4 regions of the Sporomusa aerivorans genome follow, and region 1 is predicted to be linked to each of the others. Evidence: riboswitches for the same ligand, from Rfam matches in the RefSeq annotation. Region 1 holds a riboswitch; each other region holds the start of a gene.
What was found. A riboswitch is a leader RNA that binds a small molecule or an ion and turns the genes downstream of it on or off. The one in region 1 is predicted to bind cyclic di-GMP.

Region 1 (3,217 bases):
CATAGATGCCGATTGCTCCTCTGTGGCGGCTGACACGGTCTGTGTTTCTGCGGAGGCTCGTTTACTTAAGTCATCAATCCGTTTTACTGAGTTAACAATTTGCTGACTGCCTACAGCCATCTGTTCGATGGCTGAGGAAATTTCTCCGATCTGATTAGATACTTGAGCAACAAGTGTGGTAATTTCCAGGAAGGCTTGCCCGGAAGCATTGACTACTTCAGCTCCCAGCTTAACTTCCCTGGTTCCCTCATTCATGGCGATTACCGCTTTAGCGGTGTCGCCCTGAATCTCACTGATCAAAACAGCAATTTGTTTGGCTGCATCCTGCGATTGTTCGGCTAATTTGCGGACTTCTTCCGCTACTACGGCAAAGCCGCGTCCCTGTTCACCGGCCCTGGCTGCTTCGATGGCGGCGTTGAGGGCCAGTAGATTGGTCTGGCCGGCAATACCGGAAATAGTATCCACAATCTGGCCGATTTCTTTAGAGCGTTCGCCTAATTTGGCCACAACCCCAGCAGAACTTGTAACGGTCTGTTCAATATGGGTCATTTGACTTACTGCTTTTTCCACCGCGTTATTGCCTTCGTTGGCTTTGCCTGAAGCCTGGGCTGACTGGGTAGCGACTTCAGTGACGTTGGCGGCAATTTGCTGGATGCTGGCTGACATCTGTTGAACCACCGCCGAGGTATCATTGGCCGCGCTTAATTGTTCTTCCATGCCTTTAGATACATCGGTAATTGAATGTGTCACCTGCGTGGCGGCTTGCGATGACTGGTCGGCACTGGCAGTCAGTTCCTCAGCCGATGCGGCCACCATTTCTGAGGATGTATCAATTTTTTTTACAAGTGCCCGCAGGTTGCCTATCATGGTTTCAAAGGCCCGGGCCAGCCGGCCCAACTCGTCCTGTGAGCGTACATTGATGCTGGTTATACTCAGATTGCCGCCGGCAATACGGCTGGCTGTTTCTTCAAGAATCAGCAGCGGTTTGGTGATGCGTGCCGCTGACCAGAGAATAACTATGATAGCTAAAATCAGTACCGTAATAATTGTAATTAGTGAAATCCAGGCAAAGGCGTTTAGCTGGGCTTTGGCTTCGTTGGCAGGCACTGTTACTCCCAGGGACCAGGAAGTTCCGGTAATTGGTGCATAGGCTAAATACTTTTCCACACCTGCATAAGGATAACTGGAAATTCCTGTTTCTCCACGCAGCATCTTTTCAGCAGCTGCTTTCAGAGCGGGGGTTGCATTAGGATCGTTGTTAACATTGGCTTTGTTTACTAATTCTTTATTGGGATGGACGATTATTGTGCCGTCAGTCCGTAAAACATAGGCATACCCGGTCTGGGCCACTTTAATATCCAGAATACGCTTTTCCACTTCTTCGATATTAATGGCCCCAGCCAAAATTCCGATAATGCGTCCGTCAGCTTTGATGGGGGTAGCAATTACTACGACCAGTTTACCGCTGCCCGGGGATATAATCGGATCGGTGATGGTGGTTTTCCCCTCAATTGCCTGTTTGAAGTAAGGGCGGCTTGTTGAATTGCCCGCTAAGCCGCGGGTATCAACGTAGTTACCGTTACTATCTGTCCAAAAGATGTTTTCATATAGCTTGTTATTGTTTATTTCTGAAATAATATAAGATACCATGGCGTCGCGATTGCCGCTGGTCATAACCGGCGACCGTGCGATGGTTTCTAATTCGGTTTTATGCTCTACAAGCCATAGCCCGACAGCTTCGCCATTGGTTTGTGCCAAGAGCGAAAGTTCTTTTTCAACATCCTGTACCAGCATTTTTTGCGATTGCCAGTAATTTAGACCAGCAAGTGTGCTAAGCGCAATTACAAATAGCGTTATTACTGTTACGGCAAGCTTTGCTCGTAAGCTTTTCAAGCTCATCTCTCCATTTCCGCATTTAGTGCAAAATCCAGTTTAGGAGCAGTGTGAATAAGCTATATAAAATGCTGCAAAAGAAAACTATTAATAGAATGTTTAGCGTTATAATTAGTACATCTGCTAATAATGCTAATGCTCCGAAATTATTATTAATCTTCCAGAAATCCCTCCAATCCCGATCAAGGCGCAGCACGCCCAAGTTATGAATGTACCTGGTTCTGGCAGCAATAAGGCAGATCAGGAAAAAAATAAAGACCCGCTATGGGCAGGCCTGATCCATCGATTTAACAGAATCGAATTTGCAACCTGGCAATCATAGGCACTCACTGCCTTTAGACCCATGGCTTTGCGTCCTTGCCTTTCGGCAAGTATGCCTACATATTCAGTTTAATAGTATAATGTTCGTCTTGTAGACGGTATTCTCACATGACTGATGCCATCTTCATATACGACTTTTCTCGTCATACAGCTGCGTCGCCTGATAAATATTTTTTAGTTGCAAATGCAATTCCTGTTTCTTTTCCAGAGTTAAATCCGCCAAAATCGTTTTTCGATGCTTTTCTGCAATGGAATTCCATTGCTGGTAGAGGCTTTTGGATTTTTCGGTTAAGAAGACATTTTTCTCTCTTCGGTCTGTACCTGTTTCCCGGATGATGAGTCCTTTTTTCTCTAAACCGGCTAAACTTTTGGATATAGACGCCGGCTCAATTTTCAAATAACAGGCTAATTGACGCTGCGTCAGGGGGGCACTATTCATTAAAATTATGATTATTCCCCACTCTGAAAAATGAAGATTATAGGGTTTAAAAAAGCGATTTAAACTATAAGAAATAATACGGGTTGTTTGGAAAAGCTGATGCATGAGCATTTCGTCGATTTGCACTCAAAGTTACCTCAATCATTAGCTAGTTAAGTATTATTTCAAATTATATTACATTTATTTGCAAAAGTATACCAATTTCTGTATTAATTTTAAAAATAATGTCATATTTTTTCTTTGCGCGTAGCTTAGATAGTAGAAATAAGCTATACAAATACATATTCTGGATTTTTTATGTGAGCATGGATGTCACTCCGAGGGGAACACTACATAATATAACAAAAGAATCCGGAGGGGAATGATATGCATGAATATATCCGGCTTATCAGGCATACCGGCAACCGGGATTTATTCCGGGCAGTTGAGATGTCAGTGGCCGCTCTCGTTAATGACAGGCCGTTTCATATCCAGGCCGAAGGGCTGCGTGGTACAGGCAAGACGACTATTATGCGGATGGCACGGGCTTTACTGCCTCCTATTACCCGGATAAAAAACTGCCTG
Region 2 (3,217 bases), 1.3 Mb from region 1:
ATCTGAACCTGCGGCGATATGGGTGATGGAATCAGCCACTTGGTTGGCGGCGTTGGCCGATTGCTGCGCGCTGGCGGTTAGTTCTTCACTGGAAGCTGCCACCGTTTCCGCCTTGGATTGTACTTTTTCGACCAGATTGCGCAGTTTGCCGGCCATTTGCCCGAAAGCCGCCGACAGCTGCCCAATCTCGTCTTTGGAGTGAATCCGGTTTGCACGGTGTCTTAGGTCGCCCTCGGCCAGCAGGAGTGCTTCATCCCGGATTTGGACGATTGGCCGGGTAAACCGGATACTGATATATACCACAAGTAAAGCTCCGAGCAGTATGCAGATGACGGCTGCCATAATCAAAATTGTGCTCAGTGTTGCCACGGCGCGGGTCGCTTCGGTTTCTGGCGCGGTTACGATCATAAGCCAGCGCTGACCGCCGGGAAGATCGATCGGTGTAAAAACACTCAGCAGAGATGTATTGGTAAGCGTATAGGTTCCCCGTACCTGCGTTCCGGTCTCACCGGCAGCCTTAAACAGTGTAATCAAGCGCTCATCCAGTTCGCCGCTGCCCAGATTAAGCTCAGGGTTGATTTTTTTATCCAGCATGTTTAATTTTCCGACAAACTCCGGTTTAGCGCCATGCGCGAGGATCATGCCTAAATCGTCGGCAATCATACCATAGCCGCTGTCCAGAAAGCTAAGGTCTTTGACAACGGCGTTCAATTTGGTGAGTGGAACGGTGCCTACCAACACGCCGTTTAGTTTACCGTTATCCAGTACTGGTACCGAAACAGTAACCGACAGCAAGCCTGTGGCTTTTAAAATCATGGGGTCCGATATGACAGGTTTTTGTGTCTGGACTACTTTTTTGAAATAATCGCGGTCGCCCAGGTATACAGTGTCGCCGGCGGCACGTATAGAATTGCCGTCAGAAAAAACAAAGTTGAAGCCCTGAAACCTTTCGTTGCGTTTTAACGCTTCCGCCATGGCGGTGACGATTTGCTGCCGGTCGTTGCCGCTCCGGACATAGGGATTATTGGCTAAGTCCTGAAGATATATGACCAGTTCATGGATGGAAGCCTGAACGCGCTGGGAGTAATCAGTGCCGATTGCCGCCGCCGTCTCATCGATACTTTTGGAAAGTGATTGTTTGGCGAAGTAATAGCTCAGTCCGGTTAAGAGACTTAGCGATACTACCATGAGCGTAAGGATAATGATCAGCAGACGGACGCGAATACTAGATAAATTAACTTTCAAGATATTTACCTCCCGTATACTTAAGCTTATAGTGCGTACATAATCTTATTTCGCAAGATTATGCAGAAAAATGACATCAATCTATAGACAGACTGATGTCACAAATTCACAGTTAAATGCAACTTGGCAGTCAATAGATTATATCTTTAGACCCATAGCTTTGCGTCCTTATCTTTCGATAAGTTTGCCAATATGTATATTTTTTTGTAAACCAATGTCATTTTTTATAATCTTATTATTTTTCTTACAATTATGCAAGGCCGGTAGATATACTTTTAACCTATATAATCTATAGGTATACCGCTATATTTGCTTTGACGCAAAATAACCACATAGGATAAACCTATATAATTTATAAACATTATAGTATTAGATCTATGCGCTCCTTTATGATATAACTTGATTAAAAGATTAAAAATGCTGAATATACTGAAAAACGAACACTGTATTCCTGACGTTGCCCTTGCGCTTAGTAATTTAAAAAAGGAGCGATCAATATGGTTTGTACGTCACTACGGGACTGGCTGGCCTTTCTGGAGCAAGAGACCTATTTGAAAACGGTGACAAAAAAAGTTAACCTACAACACGAGCTGGCTGCCCTCGGTAAAAAGGCGGATGGCAAATATGCATTAAAATTCACCAACACTGGCAGGGACATGCCTGTTGTCACCGGCTTTGCCGGGAATCGGGCTTTGATGGCTAAAGCAATGGGGGTTGAAGTTGAAAAAGCGGCAGAGCATTTTTCCTGGGCGCAAACCAACCCTCTGGACTGCACTCTTGTCGGTAAAGACAAGGCGCCGGTGAAAGAATGCATTACCTTTGATGTGGACCTTGCCAAGCTGCCGATACCTGTGCATCATGAAAAAGACAGCGGTGCGTACATTACAGCGGCGCTCCTGATCGCCAAAGACCCGGAGACCGGCGCGCGCAATGTTGCCATTCACCGGCTGCAGGTTACCGGACCTAACCGTCTCGGTGTTTTAATTTTGCCCCGCCATCTGGCCCACTTTTATCAAAAAGCCGAAGCCCAGGGGAAACCCCTTGAAATTGCCCTGGCCATCGGTGTTGATCCTATTCTCCTGTTAGCCTCACAGGCTTTGGCGCCGCTGGGTTTTGATGAGTTTACCATTGCTTCGCGTTTATACGGAAAACCGCTAGAACTGGTACAATGTGAAACGGTGGATTTGGAAGTGCCTGCCCAGGCTGAAATTGTCCTGGAAGGACGCCTGCTACCCGGAGTACGGGAAATGGAAGGACCTTTTGGCGAATATCCCAAATATTATGGTCCTGCCTCTTTAAAGCCTGTTATTGAGCTGACGGCGATGACTACCCGGCAAGCTCCGATTTTTCATACCATCGTGCCGGCAACTATGGAGCATTGCTTATTGGGAGCCATCCCCCGGGAAGGCGGGATGCTGCAGCTTATTCGCAATACCGTCCCAACGACGCTTGGCGTGCACTTAACGCCAGGCGGGACTTGCCGTTACCATGCAGTCATTAAAATAGACAAGAAACAGGAAGGCGAAGCTAAAAATGCCATGTTCGCCGCTTTTAGCAGCAGTCATGAAATCAAGCATGCTGTTGTCGTAGATAAAGATGTCGATATTTTTGACATGGAGGACGTAGAATGGGCTATAGCCACCCGTTCACAGGCCGGGCGCGACGTAATGATCGTTGCGCAGGCCGCAGGCAATATTCTTGACCCTTCGACCGATGAGGGGATTGGCGATAAAATGGGAATTGATGCGACAGTTCCCCTTGCGGCGCCCCAAGACCGCTTTGAACGGATACGCATCCCGGGAGAAGAGGTTCTCAAGCTGGAAGACTATATTAAATAGGGGGCACTATGGGAATCATTGTGGCCATTACAGGCGCAACCGGCGCCATATACGGAGTTCGCCTGCTAGAGTTTCTTAAGCGGCTAACTATTGAATCACACCTGGTTGTCAGCCAATGGGCCATGGAAACCCTG
Region 3 (3,217 bases), 290 kb from region 1:
AGAATCTACGATACCAACAGCCAAAAACTAAAAATAGCACATTGTGGAAATACTTTGCCATATCCAATATGCTAACCAATGAAATCTATATTGGAAACATGGTTCAAGGCAAATACGGCAGTATTTCCTATAAAACCAAAGAGAATAAACCCATTCCTAAAGAGCAATGGATTAAAGTAAGTTGCACTCATGAGCCTATTATTGACCGCGAACTTTGGGATAATGTGCAAGAGCTAATAAAGGAAAAGGCTAAACCGTTTTCTGTCGGTACGATTGGGATATTTGCCAAAAAAGCAAAATGCATGTATTGCGATTATGTAATGCGTTCTACCAAAAGTCATGACCGCTATTATTTAAAATGCGAAACAAAACATGTTGCCAATGAAGCATGCATAGGTTCGTTTATATCGGTAGCAGAGCTTGAGAGAGCTGTGATAGCTGAACTTAAGTCTATGATAACTGAATACCTTGACAAGGATGAACTAGAGCAGCAGGTCAGCATTACCAACAACTTGAATGAAAAAAGAGAAAAGCTTAAAGCCGAAGTTACCACATTTCAAAGAAAGGCTTCGGAATATGCCAAAGGCATTCAGGATGTTTATTTAGACAAATCCAAAGGCATCATTACCGAAAGTGAATTCCTGCAATTCTATCAAAATTTTTGCAAGGAAAAAGAACGTCTTGAAATGCAGGCAAGTAAGACAAGAGATAAATTAGAAATCATAGAAAGAAAAATGCAGTCAGCTGACAGCCGCCGCCAGATTATCGAAGAATATCTAGATATTACAAAGCTTAATCGGGAAATGACCGTAAAGCTAATTGACTTCATTCGCGTTGGCAAGCGAAGCCCTGAAACCAAGCAGATTCCCATTGAAATTCATTGGAATTTTTAGTCCCCAAAATGTTGCCGATACACAATCGCCCCAGAACAAAAAGCCCGGTCGACATATGAGCATCTGATTGCTTGTACCGATGACCCCTGCGTAAAAGATACTCTTCGTTTTCTGTGGCAGCGGGAAGTAGTACATTTCCAACGGTTTGGCGAGGCCTTAAACGAGGTTCAGGAATGGATGTGCAAGAGCAAACATATGTGGAGCGGTCATAAGGGCGGGTGTGAATAAAGGATTTCCCGAATAGCTGCAAGATACTCTCTGTCTATAGGCAGAGGGTATTTTATTAATATGGACTAGGATGGTTAAGGATATCTTGAAAAGACGAAAGACGGGGTTCTCCAAGCAGGATTTTAACTTTGGGTTAAAGTCTTGTTAAGGTGTTTGAATTGTAGAGAAAAAAATGCTACAGTGAATTTGCGGATTAAAGAAATTGATTGCGGGATTAAGTAAGACAAATTATAAAGGGCAAACTTATCGAAAGATAAGGACGCAAAGCTATGGGTCTAAAGGCGGAAAGCCTATGACTGCCAGGCTGCCGTTTGGTTCTAATGGCCAAGCGCCTCATAAACCAGCTATGGGGCTGGTTTATTTTTTATAAATAATATTATAAAGCCAATGTTGTGTTGGTATATACAAGGAGGATGGCTGAAAATTGTGCCAGGCTAAAGAGTAATGTTTTTTGCAATTAATTAGCGGACTACTAACTCCAAGATTGTTGAATTTTTAACGCCCTATTGATTGGCTATTTTTCTGTTTCGAGGAGGTTAAATAATAATGAAAAAAATTATTATTGTCTTACTAATGCTCGTTAGCGGCATTCCCTTGCTTGTGTCGACTCTAATTTCCCACTCTCTGTTTACTAAACCACTGGAAAGTGATTACTATGCGATTAATGCCAGCAAGGCTGAAGTTTTTAAGACCGAGACCCAGGCTTACCTCAATAAGCACATGGAGGTAATTAAGGCGGTTTCCCGTACCACTGCCGTAAAAAATCTTGACTTGCCGGCAACCAAACAATTACTCGCCGACTTAAAAAAAACCTACTCCAATATTGATATGGTTATTTCTGATCTAACAGGTAAACAGGTTGTCAGAGGCGATGATGCCAAGTTGGTCAATGTGTCCAGCCGGTCTTTCTATCAGGAAGCGCTCAAGGGTACTGAAGAAGTTATTTCCGAAGTACTAATCAGCTCCAGAGACGGACAGCCGGTAGTAGTACTGGCTACACCCATCCGGGCAGATAACGGAGCTGTTGTCGGCGTATTGCAGGCCAATCTTTATCTAAATATTTTTAAGGACTTTGTAGTTAACCGCTCAGTTAACGGAGTTACTGCTTACATACTGGATCAAGATGGAAAAGTAATCGTTCATCCTACAGCCCAGGTGTCGGGAGAACGTACTGATATGAGTAACCAGCCTTTTGTTCAAACCGCATTAAAGGGTCAAAGCGGTTCTGAAGAAATTGCGGGGGAAAACGGTGTTCGCAAATTAGCAAGCTATGTGTATGACCCCAAGACACGCTGGGTTATTTGTATGGAGAAGAACTATGAAGAGTATGATGCGGTTAGTAAAGGAATGCTCCTTACCAATTTAATGGTTTGGGTTATCACGATGATTGTGGTGATCTTCATTAGTATTGTTGTTTCCAACCGGCTCACTAAGCCCATCACGCAATTGGTAAGTGCGACAGAAGCGCTGAAAAACGGTAACTTAAATGTAAGCATAACGAATCATAGCAAGGATGAAATTGGTAGGTTGGCGCAAAATTTTGACGCAATGGTTAAGGGACTGAAAGACCTGCTTAAGGATGTTTCCGTTTCCGCTGGCGTGGTTTCGGCAGCCGCTCAGCAGCTAACTGCGAGTGCGGAACAATCGGCGGCTACCGCTGAGCAAGTGACAATAGCAATAACCGACATCGCGGAAAGCGCTGAAAAACAAGTGACTACTGCCAATGATACCGCAGTGATTGTGACCCGGATTGTTTCCGATATTCAGCAAATTGTTGCCGATTCCAGTACAGTCGCCAACGTATCGGCCGGGACCGCTCAGTTGGCTGCAAATGGCGGCAAATCAATAGAAGATGCCGTCGGGCAGATGCAGAACATTGAAGCCAGCGTTGCCAATTCGGCGGCAGTGGTGACAAAACTGGGGGAACGTTCTACAGAAATCGGCCAAATTATCGATACTATCTCCGGTATTGCCAGTCAAACCAATCTGCTGGCCTTAAATGCGGCAATAGAAGCAGCCCGCGCTGGCGAGCAGGGGCGGGGATTTGCCGTAGTGGCCGATGAAGTGCGCAAGCTGGCTGAGCAGTCAGGCAATGC
Region 4 (3,217 bases), 1.3 Mb from region 1:
GAAGAGGACTGCGATCTTAAATGACGAGACGGTAACTGTTAATTGGGATAAAGGTGATAAAAGCCTTTGGAACATCATGGTAGTGGATGAGCATAACCGCAAGTTTTACTGGTGGAAACTAAACTTAAATGAGGGAACACGTATTATTTTAAAACCGGACAGAACAGCGGCTTTCCAATAGGCTGTCAGTGAGAATTAAAAAGTACAGCAACAACAAAGAGTAAAAACGACATTGGTGACAATGTCGTTTTTACAATACAAATTGCCAATCTTTTAAACAAAAAAGAAACTATATACTTGTCAGGCCGCGGATCCTTCTCTGGCAAGACTAGGAAAGCAATTAAAATTTCCCGGGAAATTGTCGAAATCTCCGGAACGGGCAGATATCACCCTGGAATCAGCGCAAAGCAGTGTAGGCTGACTCAATATTCATATTAGCCTTCTTTAGGGTTGATTATTCGCAGTGCATGAGCCATCACTATATAAGAAGAGATGGGAAATTAGTGCCTGCATATAACACATTTTTGCAAGTTGTGTAAATATCGTGGATATTTTTTAGGTTCAGGCTGACATTTTTGGCGAAGGTGTGATAAAATTAACAAATGTACTAGCAGCAGATTATACGCAGAAAGAGGACGATGTAATGACCGCCTGGAGTATATTCGAAATTATGGGGATAATAGCTTTTGCCGTATCAGGAGCATTAACCGGTATTCAAAAGCGGCTGGATGTTTTTGGCGTGCTGGTGCTGGCGGTGACAACAGCCATTGGCGGCGGGGTGCTACGGGATGCTATAATTGGTAATACACCGCCGTTGACGTTTCGAGATCCGACTTTTTTTATAATTAGCGCTCTGGCTACCATTGCCGTCTTTTTCACCTACCGGTGGCTGGATCGGTTCAAATACACCATTCAAATATTTGATGCCATCGGCCTTGGCGCCTTTACCGCCACCAGCGCCAAGCTTGCCCTGCAGCATAACCTGGATTCGCTGCTTATTGTTACGACAGTAGCTGTTATCACAGGCATAGGCGGCAGCGTCATGCGCGATGTGTTTGTAAAGGAGATTCCTTATGTCTTCCGGCAGGAAGTTTATGCCATAACCACTATCGTAGGCGCTATGGCTTTATACTATTCGCAGGCTTATTTTGCAGGCAATATACCTTTGTATCTTTGTTTTTGCATTACGACAGGACTGCGAATTTGCTGTATTAAGTACGGCTGGAATTTCCCCGTGCTAGGTATGGACTCTAAACGGACCGTGTCCGGCGGCCGGGATTCAGGCCGCTGATTAGCGGAGGTTTCCGGTGGAACCTATTTAGCCGGCTTGAAATTAATAAGCTTAATAAAAAAGTAATATGTCAAGTGTATTATTATACTGGTAGTATTCGTGGATACTACCAGTTTTAGTTTGACAAGAAATTCGGGATTTTAAAATATTCTAAAATTAAAAGTGAAAATATTGTCGAATGCATTGTCGAAACATATAATTATTTGCTATAATATACTAAATTATTGCTCGTTTTGACAAGAAAGTTAACTAGTGGTATTGACTAATTTAATAATTGGGCATTTAATGTGAGTAATGATTCTCTCATTTTATTGTATTGAAAACCCATAAAAAGAATACTGGGCAAACTATCCGAAAGGTTAGGACGCAAAGCCATGGGTCTAAAGAGGTGATAATCTATGATTGCCAGGTTGCTCTAATCAACTAACGAGATACTTCGTCAGTATTGGCAGCCGTCAACCTGACGTTTTTTTTATGTTAACGGGCTATTATACATATGTGATCTACGAATAAGTCACTGAATAAATATGAAGGAGTCATAACAGCATATGAAAATTACTAAAATTCAAACAAGGCTACTGATTATTTTATTGCCTCTCATTGTGGCAGTACTAGGGGCGCTGGCAGGACTCAGTTATTATCTTTCGACAAAGGCCCTTGTTCAGAGTGTTGACGAAACAGCTATGGCGATAGGTACCGATTATGCCAATCGTGTGCAGAGTGATATGGAAAAAATGTTATTTCAATTGGAGGACTTGGCTAGTACGCCAAATGTCCGCAGTGGTGCCGACAAAGCGCAGATTGTGCAGGCTATGGCCGAGACACAAACCCGCCTGGGCACTTTTGATGTTATGATTTTTGCTACGCCTGACGGCGCAGGAGTTTCTAATAAAGGCGCTGCTGCTACGTACAGTGACCGCGATTATTTCAAGCAGGTTATTTCCACAGGCAAATCGGTTGTTTCAGATCCCTTAGTCTCAAAGGCAACCGGGAAACTTGCAGTCGCTTTAGCCGTGCCGGTCACCAATAACGGACAATTGACCGGGGTTTTGATCGGAACATTTTCAATGGATCGTTTGAGCAATATGATTAAAGAAGTGAAATTCCTGGACACCGGCTATGGTATGTTGGCTGATAATAGCGGCGTGTTGATTGCTCATCCTAAAAGACCCGAACTCGCCGGTAAATTGAGCCTGCTTGCCAAGCAAATTAATCCCGAGCTGAAGCTGGCGCAGTCTGAACTGGATGAACGGCTGATAAATATATTTAAACAGGCGGCAGACTCAGGCAAACAGGGACGGGGGATTTACTCTTTTGTTGACGATGTGACCAGGATTGCCGTATCTACCCCGTTAGACCTGCCTGGCAACCAGCGCTGGATCATGCTGGTTGCGGCGCCGGAAGCAGAAGCTACTAAAGCGACAGATGCTTTGGCGCGTGCCATCCTTATTCTTTCCGTTGTTTGTTTAATTATCGCTGTTGCAGCTATTGTTGTGATTGCCAGACATATTGCCAAACCGATTGCCGTGATTCGGGATGAATGCCTGCTGTTGGCGCAGGGTGACTTAAGGGAACGGGCGGCCAAGGTTTCTTCGGAGGATGAAATCGGTCAGCTGGCGCAGGGCTTCCGGGAAATGAGGACGCAGCTACGGACACTGATTGCCAAAGTGCACTCACAAGCCGAACAATTGGCCGCTTCCAGTGAAGAATTGACTGCCAGCGCCGAGCAGTCTGCGCAGGCAGCAACCCAGGTAGCCGTCTCGATTACAGAAGTAGCAACAGGAGCAGGTGAGCAGTTGGCAGCTTCGCATGGAGCTACCGGTGTCGTGCAGGAAATGTCGGCCAGTATTCAGCAGGTTGCGGCCACTACCAATGAGGTGGCCGGCCAGTCCGCCCAGGCGGCAGCCAAAGCCAATGAAGGCAGTA

Region 2: it holds a riboswitch for cyclic di-GMP, as region 1 does, so the genes downstream of both, SATMO3_RS25225 (methyl-accepting chemotaxis protein) here and SATMO3_RS00410 (methyl-accepting chemotaxis protein) in region 1, are expected to answer to the same signal.
Region 3: it holds a riboswitch for cyclic di-GMP, as region 1 does, so the genes downstream of both, SATMO3_RS30130 (methyl-accepting chemotaxis protein) here and SATMO3_RS00410 (methyl-accepting chemotaxis protein) in region 1, are expected to answer to the same signal.
Region 4: it holds a riboswitch for cyclic di-GMP, as region 1 does, so the genes downstream of both, SATMO3_RS25395 (methyl-accepting chemotaxis protein) here and SATMO3_RS00410 (methyl-accepting chemotaxis protein) in region 1, are expected to answer to the same signal.

The regions. Positions count from the first base shown of each region.
Region 1 is NZ_CP156926.1:102,381-105,597, forward strand. It holds gene SATMO3_RS00410 (methyl-accepting chemotaxis protein) at 1-1,893, opposite strand, end outside; cyclic di-GMP riboswitch class I at 2,194-2,281, opposite strand; gene SATMO3_RS00415 (MarR family winged helix-turn-helix transcriptional regulator) at 2,339-2,779, opposite strand; gene SATMO3_RS00420 (magnesium chelatase) at 3,020-3,217, shown strand, end outside.
Region 2 is NZ_CP156926.1:5,266,066-5,269,282, reverse strand. It holds gene SATMO3_RS25225 (methyl-accepting chemotaxis protein) at 1-1,245, opposite strand, end outside; cyclic di-GMP riboswitch class I at 1,360-1,444, opposite strand; gene SATMO3_RS25220 (UbiD family decarboxylase) at 1,743-3,083, shown strand; gene SATMO3_RS25215 (UbiX family flavin prenyltransferase) at 3,092-3,217, shown strand, end outside.
Region 3 is NZ_CP156926.1:6,307,056-6,310,272, reverse strand. It holds gene SATMO3_RS30140 (recombinase family protein) at 1-893, shown strand, start outside; gene SATMO3_RS30135 (manganese catalase family protein) at 918-1,121, shown strand; cyclic di-GMP riboswitch class I at 1,348-1,433, shown strand; gene SATMO3_RS30130 (methyl-accepting chemotaxis protein) at 1,668-3,217, shown strand, end outside.
Region 4 is NZ_CP156926.1:5,302,137-5,305,353, reverse strand. It holds gene SATMO3_RS25405 (hypothetical protein) at 1-181, shown strand, start outside; gene SATMO3_RS25400 (trimeric intracellular cation channel family protein) at 587-1,291, shown strand; cyclic di-GMP riboswitch class I at 1,623-1,709, shown strand; gene SATMO3_RS25395 (methyl-accepting chemotaxis protein) at 1,840-3,217, shown strand, end outside.